2 linked regions of the Caballeronia sp. LZ062 genome follow. The protein of the gene in region 2 binds, or shares a complex with, the protein of the main gene of each other region. Links are inferred from orthologs where the notes say so. Each region holds a gene or a part of one and is shown on either strand. Other genes may lie near its edges.

Region 1 (7,130 bases), 610 kb from region 2 along the record:
GCCGCCGTGATTGACGAGCACCGAGCCGTCCTTGTAGACATGCACGAGCGCGCCGGCCTGATTCAGAAACGGCACGTTGAAGGAGATGCCGAACTTGACCGGCGTGAACGCGATGCCGCGCTTGAGCACGTCGTTCGTCGCGTTGAACGCGGCGATCGCTTCGCGGCGCGCGTGGTAGTCGCTGGAGGCGATCAGGTCGTCGGTGAGCGGCGTGAGCACGTTGTCCGCGACGGTCTGACCGTACGGCGTGACGTTGCGCTCGCCGATGCGGTAGTAGTTCGCGCGCCGCACGTCGAGCGGATCGCGCTTCAGCCGATGCGCGATTTCATCGAGCATCACTTCCATCACGAGCGCGCCTTGCGGCCCGCCGAAGCCGCGAAACGCCGTGTTCGACTGTGTGTTCGTCTTGCAGCAGAACGCGCGGATATCGACATCGCTCAAGAAATACGCGTTGTCGAAGTGGCAGACGGCGCGCGTCGCCACCGCGCCCGACAAGTCCGCCGAATAGCCGGCCCTCAGCGCGATCTCGACGCGCGCCCCGACGATGCGCCCGTCTTCGTCGAAACCCGCTTCGTATTCGTAGACGGCGTCGTGGCGCTTGCCGGTGATCATGAAGTCGTCGTCGCGATCGGCGCGCAGCTTCACGGGACGTTTCAGCACGTGCGCCGCGAGCGCCGCGACGCACGCGAAGAGCGCCGATTGCGATTCCTTGCCGCCGAACCCGCCGCCCATGCGCCGGCATTCGCAGACGACCGCGTGCGTCGGCCAGTCGAGCATGTGCGCGACGACCTGCTGCATTTCGCTCGGGTGCTGCGTCGAGCTGTAGACGAGCATGCCGTCCGATTCTTTCGGGACGGCGTACGCCACCTGGCCTTCCAGATAAAACTGCTCCTGCCCGCCGACCTCGAATTCCCCGGCAATGCGATGCTTCGCGCCCGCGATGCGCGCGTCGGGATCGCCGCGTTTCAGATGCAGCGGCGGAAGCACGAACTGCTTGCGCGCCTTGGCTTCGCGCGGCGTGAGCACGGTTTCGAGCGGCTCGTAGCGCACGACGTCGTCGCTTTTGGCGAGCGCGGCGGCGCGGCGCGCCAGATCGTGCGTTTTCGCGATGACCGCGAACACCGGCTGCCCGAGGTACTGCACTTCGTCGGCGGCGAGGATCGGATCGTCGTGGATAACGGGGCCGCAGTTGTTCTCGCCGCGAATATCGGCGGCGGTCAGCACGGCGACCACGCCGGGCGCGGCACGCACGGCATCGAGATTCATCGAGACGATGCGCGCGTGCGCGTATCGCGACAACCCGAGCGCCGCGTGCAGCGTGCCGCGCAATTCGCGAATGTCGTCGGTGTAGACAGCCTCGCCGCTCACATGCAGCGCCGCCGATTCGTGCGGCAGCGCGGCGCCGGCTGCGTCGACGTCAGCGGGGCGGGCCGCGGCGTCGAGCGCGATAGGTTCGCTGGCCTTGTTCATGGCTGCTCCTCGGAGACCGACGCATGGGCGGCGTAGGCGAACGCGTTGACTGTGGCGAGCGCGAGCGGCGCGTCGGCGCGCGTTTCCAGATGAAAGCGCCGCAGCAGGTTGCGCGCCACCTTCGCCCGATACGCGCTCGATGCGCGCATGTCGGTGAGCGGCTGATAGTCGGCGTCGAGCGCGCTCATCGCGACGCGCGCGGTGTCGTCGGTCCAATGCGCGCCGGTTAGCGCCGCTTCGGCTTGGGCCGCGCGCCTGGGCGTCGCCGCCATGCCGCCGAACGCGATGCGCGCGCTCGTCACACGATGCGTGTCGTCAAGGCGGATTGCGAAGGCCGCGCAGACGGCGGAGATGTCCTGATCGTAGCGCTTGGCCACTTTGTAGGTCCGGAACCGCAAGTCTGCGGCAGGGCGCGGCACGCGGATCGCCGCGACGAATTCGCCCGCCTGCAACGCGGTTTTCTGATACGCGAGGTAGAACGCGTCGAGCGGCATGGTGCGCGTCGCGTCGCCTCTTTGCAGCACGAGTTCCGCGTTCAGCGCGATAAGCGCGGGCATCGAATCCCCGATTGGCGAGCCGTTCGCGATGTTGCCGCCGAGCGTGCCCGCGTTCCGGATGGGCCGCGACGCGAAACGCGTCCAGAGTTCGGCGAGTTCGGGATAATCGGCGGTGAGCGCGGCGTACGCGTCTTCGAGCGATGCGGCCGCGCCGATCGTCAGCGTCTGCGCGTCGTGCTCGATGCGCTTCAGTTCCTCGACATTGCCGATAAAGAGAATGTCGCCGAGATCGCGAAACTGCTTGGTGATCCACAGGCCGATGTCCGTGCTGCCGGCAAGTAGCCGCGCGTCCGGATTCGCTGCGCGAAGGCGGGCGAATTCGGCGCGGCTGACGGGCGCGTGGAAGGCGGGCGTGCCGAAGGCTTCGCCGCGTGCGTCCGGCGCGCGGTACTCGAATGTCTGCGTGCGGCGCAAGCCGGCGAGCGTGTCGCGGATCGCATCGCGGTCGAAAGCCGGCGGCGGGTAGTCGAACATGCGCTCGGCGGCATCGATGATCGGCCGGTAGCCGGTGCAGCGGCACAGGTTCCCGGAAATGGCGGCGGCGATTTCATCGCGCGAGGGCGGACCGGCATCGCGCGGATGGGCGTGATACAGCGCCCACAGCGACATGACGAAGCCCGGCGTGCAGAAGCCGCATTGCGAGCCGTGACAATCGACGAGCGCCTGTTGCACCGGGTGCAGCGCGCCGTCCGCGCCGCGCAGGTCTTCGACGGTGAAGAGCGCGCGCGAATCGAGCGTCGGCAGCAGCTGGATGCACGCGTTGACGGCCTTTAGCGCGAGTTCGCCGGCTGAATCGAGTTCGCCGACGACGACCGTGCAGGCGCCGCAGTCGCCTTCGGCGCAGCCTTCTTTGGTGCCGGTGCAGTCGTTCGCGCGCAGATGTTGAAGCACGGTGCGCGTGGCGGGCGCGCCGGCGATTTCGCGGACGGCGCCGCGGTGCAGGAAGCGGATGGTGTGCGTTGTCATGAGCCGGGCAGGGACATTGCGGACCAGGCGCGCGTTACGCGGTTTCCGCCTGCATCCCGAAAATCGGGCATGTAAGCGGACTGCGCGCACGTAGATCGCCATCCAGCCTCGACCATAGCACCGCAATATCCCGAAAATATTGTCGGGACCGTATTCAGATTATGCGGAAGCGGTGATGCGGGGAAGTGAAATGCGAGAGAAACAGCGCGAGGCGCGGGGCGTGAGCGCCCGCGCCGAAAGCAAGCTCACAGCGCCGCCGCGCGCGCCTTGCGCCGCGACCGAATGCTGAAGGCGACGAGCACGAAAATCACCGCAAACGCGACGAGCGACCACTGCGGCAGCGAAAGCCCGAAAATCGGCGGATAAGCTGTCTCACAAAGCCCCGCCACCTTGAAGACTTGCGGCATCCAGCGCGCGGGCGGCAGGCTGTCGACGACCGGCTGCAACGCATCGAAGCCGCAGCTGAATCCGGGGTTCGCCTGAATGTAGACGTGCCGCGCGGCCGTGGCCAGGCCGCCCAGCGCCGAAAGCGCGACGAGCGCCTCCAGCAGCCCGACGCCGCGCCAGCCGTTGAAGCCTGCGCCGAGAAACGCGAACACGGCGATCAGCACGAAAAAATAACGCTGGATGATGCACAGCGGACACGGGTCTTCACCGCGGAAGAATTGCAGATACAGCGCTCCGCCGACGAGCGCGAGGCAGACGAAGCCCAGCAGCGTCAAGAGCCGCCGTTCGCGGCGCAGCGCGCGGTCGTCCTCGTGCATCGTGAATTGATGTAGATGGTTGTTCATTATTTCGCAACGATTCGAGAAGGAAGCGCCTGATTCGGCGGGCGTCGCGCAGGAATTCTAGCGCGATCGCCCGGCGCGAGACACAGCCGCGTTTTCGTGAAGGATGCGGCGCTTCAGCGCGTCGTTTCCAGCACGGCTTCGACCGCGCGGCCGATGGAGAGCAGCGTGTCGTCGGCGTTCGGCGCGCCCGCGAGCATCAGGCCGACCGGCGCCTCGCCGCGCCGATGACACGGCAGCGACAGCGCACAGGCATCGAGAAAATTGAAGGTCGTCGGATTGCGCAGCACGAGCGCGTTCGTGCGCGCGAAATGATCGTCGTCGGCCTGGAGTTCGGCGATGCGCGGCGGCAGCACGGGCACCGTCGGGCAGAGGATTGCGTCAAAGCGTTGCCAGAGTGTCGTGCGCGCGGCGTCGATCATCGCGGCGCGGGCTTCGCACAGTTCGATGTAGTCTGCGGCGCTTGCGGTTTCCGCGCGCATCAGACGCGCGAGCACGCGCGGATCGTATTGGCCGGCGTGCTCGGCAATCAGCTTGCGATGCCACGCGTAGGCTTCGATGGCCACGAGCCCGAAACGGTTGATTTCCGGCAGACGGTCGAGCGGCGCGAAGCGCACGTCCTCCACCAGCGCGCCCGCCGCCGCAAGATGATCGACCGCCGCTTGCACGGCTTGCGCGACGGGCGCTTCCACACCGTCCGTGACGTAATTCGTGAGCACGCCGAGACGCACGCCGTCGAGCGGGCGCGTGGCGGGCACCTCCGGCTCGCGCCCCGCGAGAATGCGGTCGACGAGCGCGCAGCAAGCGACCGTCGCGCCGATCGGCCCGAACGAATCGAGCGTCTTGGAAAGCGGCACGCCGCCTTGCTTCGGAATGCGGCTCGCGGTCGGCTTGAAGCCGGTCAGGCCGCAGAACGCGGCGGGAATGCGCAGCGACCCGCCCGTATCGGTGCCGAGCGCGACGGCGGCCATGCCGTCCGCAACCGATGCCGCCGCGCCCGACGACGATCCGCCCGCAATGCGCGTGTCGTCCGGCACGTTCGCCCGGTATGGTGAGCGCGGCGTCCCATAGTGCGGATTGAGCCCGAGCCCCGAAAACGCGAACTCGCTCATGTTCGTGCGTCCGACGATGACCGCGCCCGCGCGGCGCAGGCGCGCGACCGTGACGGCGTCGGCGCGGGCGGGCTCCGCGTTCGCCAGCACGCGCGATCCCGCGCGCGTCACCTGGCCTTCGACATCGAACAAATCTTTCACCGACACGGGAATGCCCGCGAGCGGCGAAAGCACCGTGCCCGCGCGGCGCAGCGCGTCGTGGGCGTCGGCGGCGGCGCGGGCGTGCTCGGCATCGACCTGAAGGAAAACGGTCGAGCCTTGCCCGTTCGGATCGGCGATACGTTCCAGCGCGGTCTCGACGAGCGCGCGGCTCGTCGTGCGGCCGCACTTCAATTCGGCGGCGAGGAGGGCTAGCGGGGCGAACTGCGGCGAAGTGGTCGGCATGGCATCGAGCAGTGGCGTTGCCGGCGGCGGCGCGGGCGAAGCGTGCGGCGGGCTTCGTTCATCGCGTGCCGGCGGCGGTCCGGTGCGCGCGGCGGCGCGTCGCATCGGCGGTGAAAGGGCGGGCGGTCGTCGGCGGACTGCGGCCGGACGCCCAAGGTGGCTGTCATTCTATGCCAGCGCAGTAAGAAATACGCGACGACACCATCAACGGTGCGATGAGTCGTGTATTCAGATGGTCCGCGAGAAGCGCCGCAGGCTCGCCTGTCCCATATAGCGGTCGAATACCGACGCGACGTTGCGCACGAGCATGCGTCCGGCGGGCAGCACGCGAATGGCGTCCGGCGTGATGTCGACGAGGCCGTCGTCGGCCATCGGCGCGAGGCGCGCGAGTTCATCGGCGAACGCGTCGCCGAAGACGATGCCGTGTTCGCGCTCGACGTCCGCAAACCGCAGCACGCCGCCGCACATAAGCCGCATGATGACGTCGCGGCGCAGAAGGTCGTCGGCGGAAAGGCGCACGCCGCGCTGAATCGCAAAGCGGCCCGCGTCGATGGCGGCTGCGTAGTCGGCGAGATCGCGCGCGTTCTGGGCGTAGACGTCGCCGACCTTGCCGATCGACGACGCGCCGATGCCGATCAGATCGCAGTCCGCGTGCGTGCTGTAGCCCTGGAAATTGCGCTGGAGCGTGCCGGCTTCGTACGCGCGGGCGAGTTCGTCGCCGGGCAGCGCGAAATGATCCATGCCGATGTAGACATAGCCCGCATCGCTCATCCGCTCGATCACGCGCTTCAGAATGGCGAGCCGCATGGCAGACGAAGGCAGCGCGCTTTCGTCGATCTGACGCTGCATCTTGAACAGCGCGGGCATGTGCGCATAGCCGAATACGGAGACGCGGTCCGGCGCGAGCGCGATGATCGCATCGAGCGTGCGCGTGAAGCTCTCGACGCTCTGATGCGGCAAGCCATAGATCAGATCGACGCTCACCGACTCGAAGCCGTGCTCACGCGCCGCGCGCATCACGTTTTCGGTCATGGCGCGCGGCTGAATGCGGTTGACGGCCCGCTGCACGCGTTCGTCGAAGTCCTGCACGCCGAGGCTCAGCCGGTTGAAGCCGAGTTCGCGCAACACCGCGATCGTTTCGGCGGACGCTTCGCGCGGGTCGACTTCGATCGAGTATTCCGCGCTTGCATCGGCCACGAGGTTGAAATGCTCGGCGGTGGCGGCCATGAGTTCGGCCATTTCGTCGTGCGAGAGGAATGTCGGCGTGCCGCCGCCCCAGTGAAGCTGCGTGACGGGGCGTCGCGTATCGAAGCACGCGGCCTGCATCGCGAGTTCGCGTTTCATGCGGTCCAGATACGGCCTTGCGTGCGCGCGGTTTTTCGTCGCGACCTTGTTGCAGCCGCAATAGAAGCAGACGGTGTCGCAAAACGGAATGTGGAAGTACAGCGACAGGTCCGCCGACGCGCCGCCTTCGCTTGCGGCTTTGAAGTAATGCGCGGGGTCGAACGATTCCGAAAACTGGACGGCGGTCGGGTAGGACGTGTAGCGCGGGCCGTGCGCGTCGTAGCGCGCGAGCAGGTCCGGCCGAAAGAGGGTGTCGGCGAGGGTCATGGGCAGCCTTTGGGTTGCGCCGATCTTACGCGGGCGCCTGCGCGCGCGCCTTGCGTGATAACGTCGCAGCCGCTTTCCGGGGTGCGCTTGGCTGGCATGGGACAATGGCGCCTTAGCCGCTGTTTCGACTGCTTTTGCCATGTCTATCCCGTCTTCGTCACCTCATGCCTGCCGCGAAGGATGCGGCGCGTGCTGCATCGCGCCGTCCATCACGAGTCCGATTCCGGGTATGCCCAACGGCA
Region 2 (7,590 bases):
GGCGCGGGCTTGCATCACGCGGCGGCTATAATCGTCGGCCAACTCGAAGACTTTTTGCAGGTGATTCATACGATGGCAAAACCAAGCCGCACGTCGAAGCAATCGCAGTCGAAGCAAACGGGGGGAACCTTTCTCGGCATCGTGCTCGGTCTGATCGTCGGACTCGCGATCGCCGTGATCGTCGCGCTGTACATCACGCGTGCGCCCACGCCATTCGTCGCGAAGGTCGCGCCGCCAGCGGAGTCGTCTTCCGCGCCCGCCGCGCAGCCGTACGACCCGAATCGCCCGCTGCAAGGCAAGTCGCCGGGGCAAGCCGTGCCGCAAGCCGCGCAGCCCACGCCGCCGAATACCGCGCCCGGCCAGAGCACGAATCAGACGCAATCGTCGGGCGTGCTGGACGAACCGCAAATCGTCGAAGTTCCGCCGAGCGGCGGCACGGCGTCCGCGCCGCGCACCGCGAGTCCGACTATCGCGAAAAAGCCTGAAGCCGCGCCTGGCACGGCCGGTTCGACGAGTTCGACCACCGCCGCCACGCCGCCCAAGAACGGTTCCGCGCCGCCCGCCACCGCCAAGACCACGCCGCCCGCACCCGGCGACGTGAACACCGGCTATTTCCTGCAAGTGGGCGCCTATAAGACGCAAGCCGATGCCGAACAGCAGCGCGCGCGTCTGGGCTTCCAAGGGTTCGAATCGAAGGTGACGCAGCGCGACGCGGGCGGTGTGACGTACTATCGCGTGCGTATCGGTCCGTTCGCCAAGTTCGAGGACATGAATACGGCGCGGCAGCGTCTGTCCGACGCAGGCGTCGATACGGCGGTCATTCGTTTCTCGAAGCAATAAAGCGTGCAGGACGGCGCCCGCGTGCTCGCGGCGCGCCTTAAGTCTTGCTTAAGCGTCGTGTGTCCCACTTGAGGGCCGCCGCGCGTCCGCCACGCCAGCCTTCACGTTGCTCCTTCGCACTACTTTGATCATGAAAAAACTCTTTAGCGCCTTCGCCCTTTCCTTCGGCATCGCCGCCGCGTCGTTCAGCGTCGCAGGCACGGCAACAGCCGCGCCCGCCGCAGGCAAGGACTACACGGTCATGCAGGCGCCGCAGCCCATCGGCGCGCCGGCGGGCAAGGTCGAAGTCATCGAGTTCTTCTGGTACGGCTGCCCGCACTGCAACGAATTCGAGCCGTATATCGAGGCGTGGGAAAAGAAACAAGGGCCGGACGTCGTGTTCAAGCGCGTGCCCGTGGCGTTCCGCGACGACTTCATCCCGCATTCGAAGATGTACCACGCGCTCGTTGCGCTCGGCGTCGCGGAAAAGGTCACGCCCGCCGTGTTCAACGAAATCCACGTGAAGAAGAACTATCTGCTGACGCCGCAAGCGCAGGCCGACTTCCTCGCGACGCAGGGCATCGACAAGAAGAAGTACATGGACGCATACAACTCGTTCTCGACCCAGAGCGACGTCCAGCGCGACGCCAAGCTGCTGCAGGACTACAAGATCGAAGGCGTGCCGACCGTCGTCGTGCAGGGCAAGTACGTGACCGGCCCCGCGCAGACCAACAGCTTGCCGGGCACGACACAAGTGATGGACTTTCTCGTCCAGCAAGTGCGCGACAAAAAGATGTAATCGCCTGACGCCGGTATGAACGCAGTTCCGTTGAAGGTCTTCATTACCGGCGCGTCGAGTGGAATCGGCCTTGCATTGGCCGAAGAATACGTGAATCGCGGGGCCGTGCTCGGCCTCGTCGCCCGACGCGCCGAGTCTCTCGCGGCATTCGCCGCACGCCATCCCGAGGCGTTCATTTCCATCTATCCCGCCGATGTGCGCGACCCCGACGCGCTCGCCGACGCCGCGCGCCGGTTCATCGCGGAGCACGGCGCGGCCGACATCGTGATCGCCAACGCGGGCATCAGTCAGGGCGCGCTCACGGGCCACGGCGAACTGGATACGTTCCGCGCCGTGATGGAGGTGAACTACTTCGGCATGGTCGCGACGTTCGAGCCGTTCATCGCGTCGATGACGGCCGCGCGGCGCGGCACGCTGGTCGGCATTGCGAGCGTCGCGGGCGTGCGCGGGCTGCCGGGCTCGGGCGCGTACAGCGCGTCGAAATCGGCAGCGGCGAAGTTTCTCGAAGCGCTGCGCGTGGAGATGCGGCCGCAGGGCGTCGCGGTCGTGACCATCGCGCCGGGCTACGTGCGCTCGGAAATGACCGCGCACAATCCGTATCGCATGCCCTTTCTCATGGATGCGGACCGCTTTGCCGCGAAAACCGCCGACGCCATCGCGCGCAAAGTGCGCTACGCGACGTTTCCGTGGCAAATGCGCGTCGTCGGCATGCTGCTCCATGTGTTGCCGCGATGGCTCTACGATCCGCTATTCGAGCGCGCGCCGCGCAAGCCTCGCCCGACGCAGTGACACGCAAAAAAAAATCCGGCCGAGGCCGGATTTTTTTTCTCATCCATGCTGCGTGCGTCAGAAGGCGACGTACGGTGAGCTGCCGTAGCCGACGTACACGTGGCGCCCGTAGAAGAACGGCACGCCGAAATCGAACTGGCCGGTCAAACCCAACTGGCCGCCGAGGCTGTTGAACGCGTACTTTCCGGTGCCGGATGTCAGCGTGCGCGCGCTCACGAGACTGAACGGCACGGTCGCGGTATTTCCTTCGCTGCCGGAGACCGTCGCCGTGAGCGACTGCTTGGAGCTCGGGCAATAGAACACGCTCGTGCTCGAACACAGCGGGAAATTGTCCTGGAAGAAGTTGCCGTTCGAACCCGTGTCGAAGAATGTCTGGTAGCTCGTGCCCTTGTACGTGCCGGCGAGATTACCGTACGCGTCCGTGCCCAGCTGCGTCACGCCGCTGAGCGTGTTGTTGCTCTGCGTGCCGATGCCGAATATCAGCGTGCCGCTCGCGCTCGCCGCGCCGGTATCCGCAACCGGCGGCAACTGGACGATGACGCCGTTGTTGTCGACCGGGAATTTCTGCACCGGATTTGCCACTTGCTGCGCGACCGGCACCGCCGTGCCCGTGCAGTTAGCGCCATTGGTGCACGAGAAGTACATGCCGTTCGCGGCGGCCGTCGCGCAATTGGTGCCGCAATCCTGCGCCAGCGTGCCGATGCCGAGAATACCGTTGGCGCCGATTTCGCCCGTGGTGTTTTCGTCGTTGCCGGACGGACAGCCGTTCAGGCCGGTCGGGGCCGCGGACGCGTCCAGATCACCGACGATCTGCACCGGCAAGCCGCTCGCGACTTCAGACCCGATGCGCACGTCCGCCTGGCGCACGGTGCCCCACGTGTAGCCGTCCGCGAAGCCGGCGCACTCGGCAAGCTGCCCGCCGTTCGGCGCCTTCGCGACCGGCAGCGCGCCGATAACCGACTGCGCCGCCGAGCTCAGAATGCGCAAGCCGAAGGAAGCGGTGTCGATCTGAATGTTGTCGATGGTCTGGCAGACGTTCGAGTTGGGCGCACAAACCGTCACCGAGACATTCGGGATATTGACGAAGTTCGCGACGCCGCCGTTCACCGTAATCGGAACCGCGTTGGTGCCGTTGGGCGTGATCGGCTGGGCATTCGCGGTGCTGGACGAGCCGCTGGAACTGCTGCCGCCCGACGAGCCGCCGCTACTGGAACTGGAGTTGTTGTCGCTGCCGCCGCCGCATGCGGCAAGCGTGAGGGCGAGAAACAGCGCGCCGAACCAGCGCGCGGCGTTGCCGGTGGGCCGGGAAGATGCCGCGCCGAGGCCGAGTGTCGTTCTAAGCATTATCGGATTCTCCCGTCGCTTACTGGATGTCGCTGGCGGAAACGCCGGCGGGCAAAGACTGCGGCAGGTACGCGCTGCCCGAGAATGCGCCCATGTGGCCGCCCGAATGCACGACGAGTCCCGACGCTTCCACGCTCACCGGCCCGCGTCCGCCTCGTGCGGCGCGCTGCGCGAGCAGGCCTTGCTGATACTGCGGGAAATAGCTGCCGAGCAAGGTGGCGAGATCCGGCACGCGCGGCCCACGCCAGGCAATGCCGAACACCGTGCCGCCGGACGACACGTATTCGTTGATGACGGTGCCGCTCGCGAGCGTCGTCGAGCGGACGGTGAACGTCGATGCCGTGGATGCGCCGGACGCGCCGGACGCCCCGGTCGCGGCATGCACGACCGCATTCGCGGCGGTCGCGCCTTGCGGCGCGGTCAGCGGTTCGCCGCCGAGCGCCGCGCGCGCCGGTCCGGCTGTGCAGACGCTGAGCGCGCCTGCGAGAAAGGCCAACGATAGCCTGAGATGCCCATGACGGGGTTGCTTCGGTACCTTCACTGGGCCTCCTGTCGATTCCAATGGATGGTTGTCTGCCGGGGCCGCGCGCCGTTTTCGGGGCTGCGGCCCGCTTGCCGATTGAAGCATCATAGGGATGCTATAGCCATCAGTATGCCAAATCCCGAAAAACGGCCGCGTCACGCGCACGTCGCGCGCCGTTGGGACGGAAGAATCGAACAGTAAGTCAGGCAGAAGTTCCCAGTCGATAGATGCCTTGCTAAAACGGGAGTCGAGGAAGGAATTCGGCGCAAACGCAAACGCGGAACGCATCCGAAGAGGCGCTCCGCGTCTGTGCTGCATGCCGTCAGGAAGCCCGAAGGCTCAGAAGCCGAGGCTCGCGAGCAGATCGTCTACTTGCGACTGATCCTGCACGACGTCGCTGCGCCCTTCCGGATTGATCTGCGGTCCGTTGAGCAGACTTTCCGTACTGCCCGTCGATGACGACATCAGCGCCGCCGCCGACGCCGCGAACTGCTCGCGCCGCTCGGGCGCGATGTTTTCCAGCAGCACGCCCAGCAGTTGCTGTTCGATCAGATACACGACGTCCGTGATCTTCTTGATCACCTGACCGGTCAGATCCTGGAAATCCTGCGCGAGCATGATTTCCAGCAGTTGCGTGTTGGTCGCCTGCGTCTTTTCCGGCACGCTTTGCAGGAAGCTGCGCGTCTGCGCGAGCAACTCGCCCGCTTCGCCCTGCGCGAGCGGCGCGCCGTACCATTGCGCCCAACGATCGTCGAGTGCCTGCGCTTCGCGCTGCATCGCTTCCTGCATCGGCTTGGCGAGTTCGATCGCGTTGAGCGCGCGGTCGGCCGCCTGCTCGGTCATCGTCGCGACGTACTTCAGGCGGTCGCGCGCGTCGGGCACGGCCTGCGCCGCGGCTTCCACTTGCTTGTCGAGACCCAGTTCGCGCATCGAGTCGCGCAGCGTGCGCGTCAATTGGCCGATGCGCGCGAGAATGCGGTCGCTCGAGAAATCGTTATCGGCCTCGGCTGCGACAGCGGAAAGTTCAGTGGTCAGATCGTTCACGATCAGCTCCCGGCTTTAGCCATCTTCTCGAGAATCTTGGTGAGCTTCTCGTCGAGCGTGGCGGCCGTGAAAGGCTTCACCACGTAACCATTCGCGCCCGCTTGCGCCGCCGCGATGATGTTCTCCTTCTTCGATTCCGCCGTCACCATCAGCACCGGCAGATGCGACAGCGTCGCGTCCGCGCGAATCTGCTGCAGCATCGACAGGCCGTCGAGGTTCGGCATGTTCCAGTCGGAGATCACGAAGTCGAAGCCGCCGCCGCGCAGACGCGCGAGGCCCGCCGCGCCGTCTTCTGCTTCGTCGACGTTCGAGTAGCCGAGCTCCTTCAGCAGATTACGCACGATACGTCGCATCGTCGGAAAATCGTCGACGACGAGGATCTTCATGTTCTTGTCCATCATTGCTCCCGTGTGTTCTCAGTGCGGCGTGACACCGCGTAATTCAATTCAGTTAAATCAGACGCGCTGCACGCGTTCGCCCATCGATGCCAGCCGCGCCATCACGCGCCGGCTCATTTCAGAAAGCGGCGCGATCTCGCTCGCACCGCCCATTGCAATTGCTTCGCGCGGCATGCCGAACACCACGCAACTCGCTTCGTCCTGCGCGAGCGTGTAGGCGCCCGCCTGCTGCATCTCGAGCAGCCCCGCCGCGCCGTCGCGGCCCATGCCGGTCAGAATCACGCCGATCGCGTTCTTGCCTGCATGCTGCGCGGCCGAATGGAACAGCACATCCACCGACGGACGATGCCGGTTCACCGGCGGCGCATCCGACAGATGCGCGACGTAGTTCGCCCCGCTACGCGCGAGCACGAGGTGCGCGTGGCCCGGCGCGATATACGCATGGCCCGGCAACACGCGCTCGCCGTGCTCCGCTTCCTTCACCGTGATGCGGCACAGCCCGTTCAGGCGCTGCGCGAACGACTTCGTGAAGCCCGGCGGCATGTGCTGCGCGATCAGCACCGCAGGCGCGTCCGGCGGCAGCGGCACGAGCACTTCGCGGATCGCTTCCGTGCCGCCCGTCGATGCGCCGACGATCACGAGCTTTTCCGTCGACACGAGCGGGTTGTTGATGAGCGGCGCGGGCTTCGCGCCAGCGTGACCTTGCGCGCTCGGCGCGCTCGCCGCGTGCGCGATTTGCCGCACGCGCGCCCGGGAAGCGGCGCGAACCTTGTCGGCGAGCTTCTCGGCGTAATCCAGCATGCCCTCGCGGATGCCGACTTTCGGCTTCGTCACGAAGTCCACCGCGCCCAGTTCCAGCGCGCGCAGCGTGATTTCGTTGCCGCGTTCCGTCAGCGACGACACCATCACGACCGGCATCGGCCGAAGGCGCATCAGCTTCTCCAGAAAGTCGAGGCCGTCCATGCGCGGCATTTCGACATCCAGCGTCAGCACGTCCGGGTTGTGCAGCTTGATCAGTTCACGCGCGACGAGCGGATCGGGCGCGGTCGCGCACACGTGCATGTCGGGCTGCGAGTTGATGATCTCGGTCATCAGGCTGCGCACGAGCGCCGAATCGTCGACGCACAATACTTTGATCTTCGGCGCGGCTTCTTTGCCGCCATTCGATGCATTCAACATGCTCACGCCTCCTCCACCGTCTTCGCGATGCGCGCCGTCCGCGCCATCGCGCTGGTCGCACGCGCCGCGGCCGTCGATCCCGACGCGCCGAACAGCTCGACGCGCGGCTTCGTCGCGGGCGCCGCGGTTTTCGCGCGCTCCACGCCGAACAGTTCCACACGCGCACGCGCCCTTGCGAGCCGTTCCGCGCGCTCTTCCGGCGTGCGCTGCACGAGCGCCTGCTCGCGCTCGACGACGACCGGATCGTGCTGCGTCTTCAGCTTCTTGACCATCACCTGTCCCGTGCGCGGCATGAACGCGACCTTACGCGGATGCATACCCTGCAAGTCCTCGGCGACGATGCGAATCTTCTCCAGCGCGAGATAGCGCCGCACGAACTCCGAATTGCGATCGCCGATGTTGATCGTCGTCATGCCGGCGAGCACCGCGCCGCCGCCGAACACCTTCGCTTCGAACCGCTCGCGGCGTCCGCCACGCTTGATGAGCTCGTTGATGAGCACTTCCATCGCGTAGGCGCCGTAGCGCATGGAGTCGGACGACGCGTGCGACGGGTCCGAGCCGTCATCGGGCAGCATGAAGTGATTCATGCCGCCGATGCCCGCCGTGCGATCGTTGATGCACGCCGCCACGCACGATCCGAGCACGGTCACGAGCACCATGTCTTCGCTCGTCATGTAGAACTCGTTCGGCAGCAG

Evidence for each region.
Region 1: the proteins of P9239_RS17100 (region 2) and P9239_RS14305 are in contact, whole or in part, in a solved structure (PDB 2HI7), measured with the Escherichia coli proteins. The link is inferred for Caballeronia sp. LZ062 from one-to-one orthologs.

The regions. Positions count from the first base shown.
Region 1 is NZ_JARTWB010000002.1:1,754,595-1,761,724, reverse strand. Bases 1,999-4,984 are described here. They hold P9239_RS14305 (disulfide bond formation protein B), read right to left. Parts: upstream 3,758-4,984; coding sequence 3,239-3,757; downstream 1,999-3,238. Other genes in these bases: P9239_RS14300 (amidase), read right to left, coding at 3,898-4,984; xdhA (xanthine dehydrogenase small subunit), read right to left, coding at 1,999-2,993. In the rest of the region: xdhB (xanthine dehydrogenase molybdopterin binding subunit), read right to left, coding at 1-1,470; more of xdhA, read right to left, coding at 1,467-1,998; more of P9239_RS14300, read right to left, coding at 4,985-5,277; hemN (oxygen-independent coproporphyrinogen III oxidase), read right to left, coding at 5,506-6,888; P9239_RS14290 (YkgJ family cysteine cluster protein), read left to right, coding at 7,028-7,130. UniProt on the Escherichia coli protein: Required for disulfide bond formation in some periplasmic proteins such as PhoA or OmpA. Acts by oxidizing the DsbA protein.
Region 2 is NZ_JARTWB010000002.1:2,365,516-2,373,105, forward strand. The notes cover bases 75-2,794. They hold P9239_RS17100 (thiol:disulfide interchange protein DsbA/DsbL), read left to right. Parts: upstream 75-970; coding sequence 971-1,618; downstream 1,619-2,794. Other genes in these bases: P9239_RS17095 (SPOR domain-containing protein), read left to right, coding at 75-840; P9239_RS17105 (SDR family oxidoreductase), read left to right, coding at 1,634-2,407; P9239_RS17110 (DUF3443 domain-containing protein), read right to left, coding at 2,465-2,794. Outside these bases: more of P9239_RS17095, read left to right, coding at 73-74; more of P9239_RS17110, read right to left, coding at 2,795-3,751; P9239_RS17115 (DUF2844 domain-containing protein), read right to left, coding at 3,771-4,292; protein phosphatase CheZ, read right to left, coding at 4,614-5,318; chemotaxis response regulator CheY, read right to left, coding at 5,321-5,716; P9239_RS17130 (chemotaxis response regulator protein-glutamate methylesterase), read right to left, coding at 5,774-6,895; chemoreceptor glutamine deamidase CheD, read right to left, coding at 6,898-7,590. UniProt on the Escherichia coli protein: Required for disulfide bond formation in some periplasmic proteins such as PhoA or OmpA. Acts by transferring its disulfide bond to other proteins and is reduced in the process. DsbA is reoxidized by DsbB. Required for pilus biogenesis.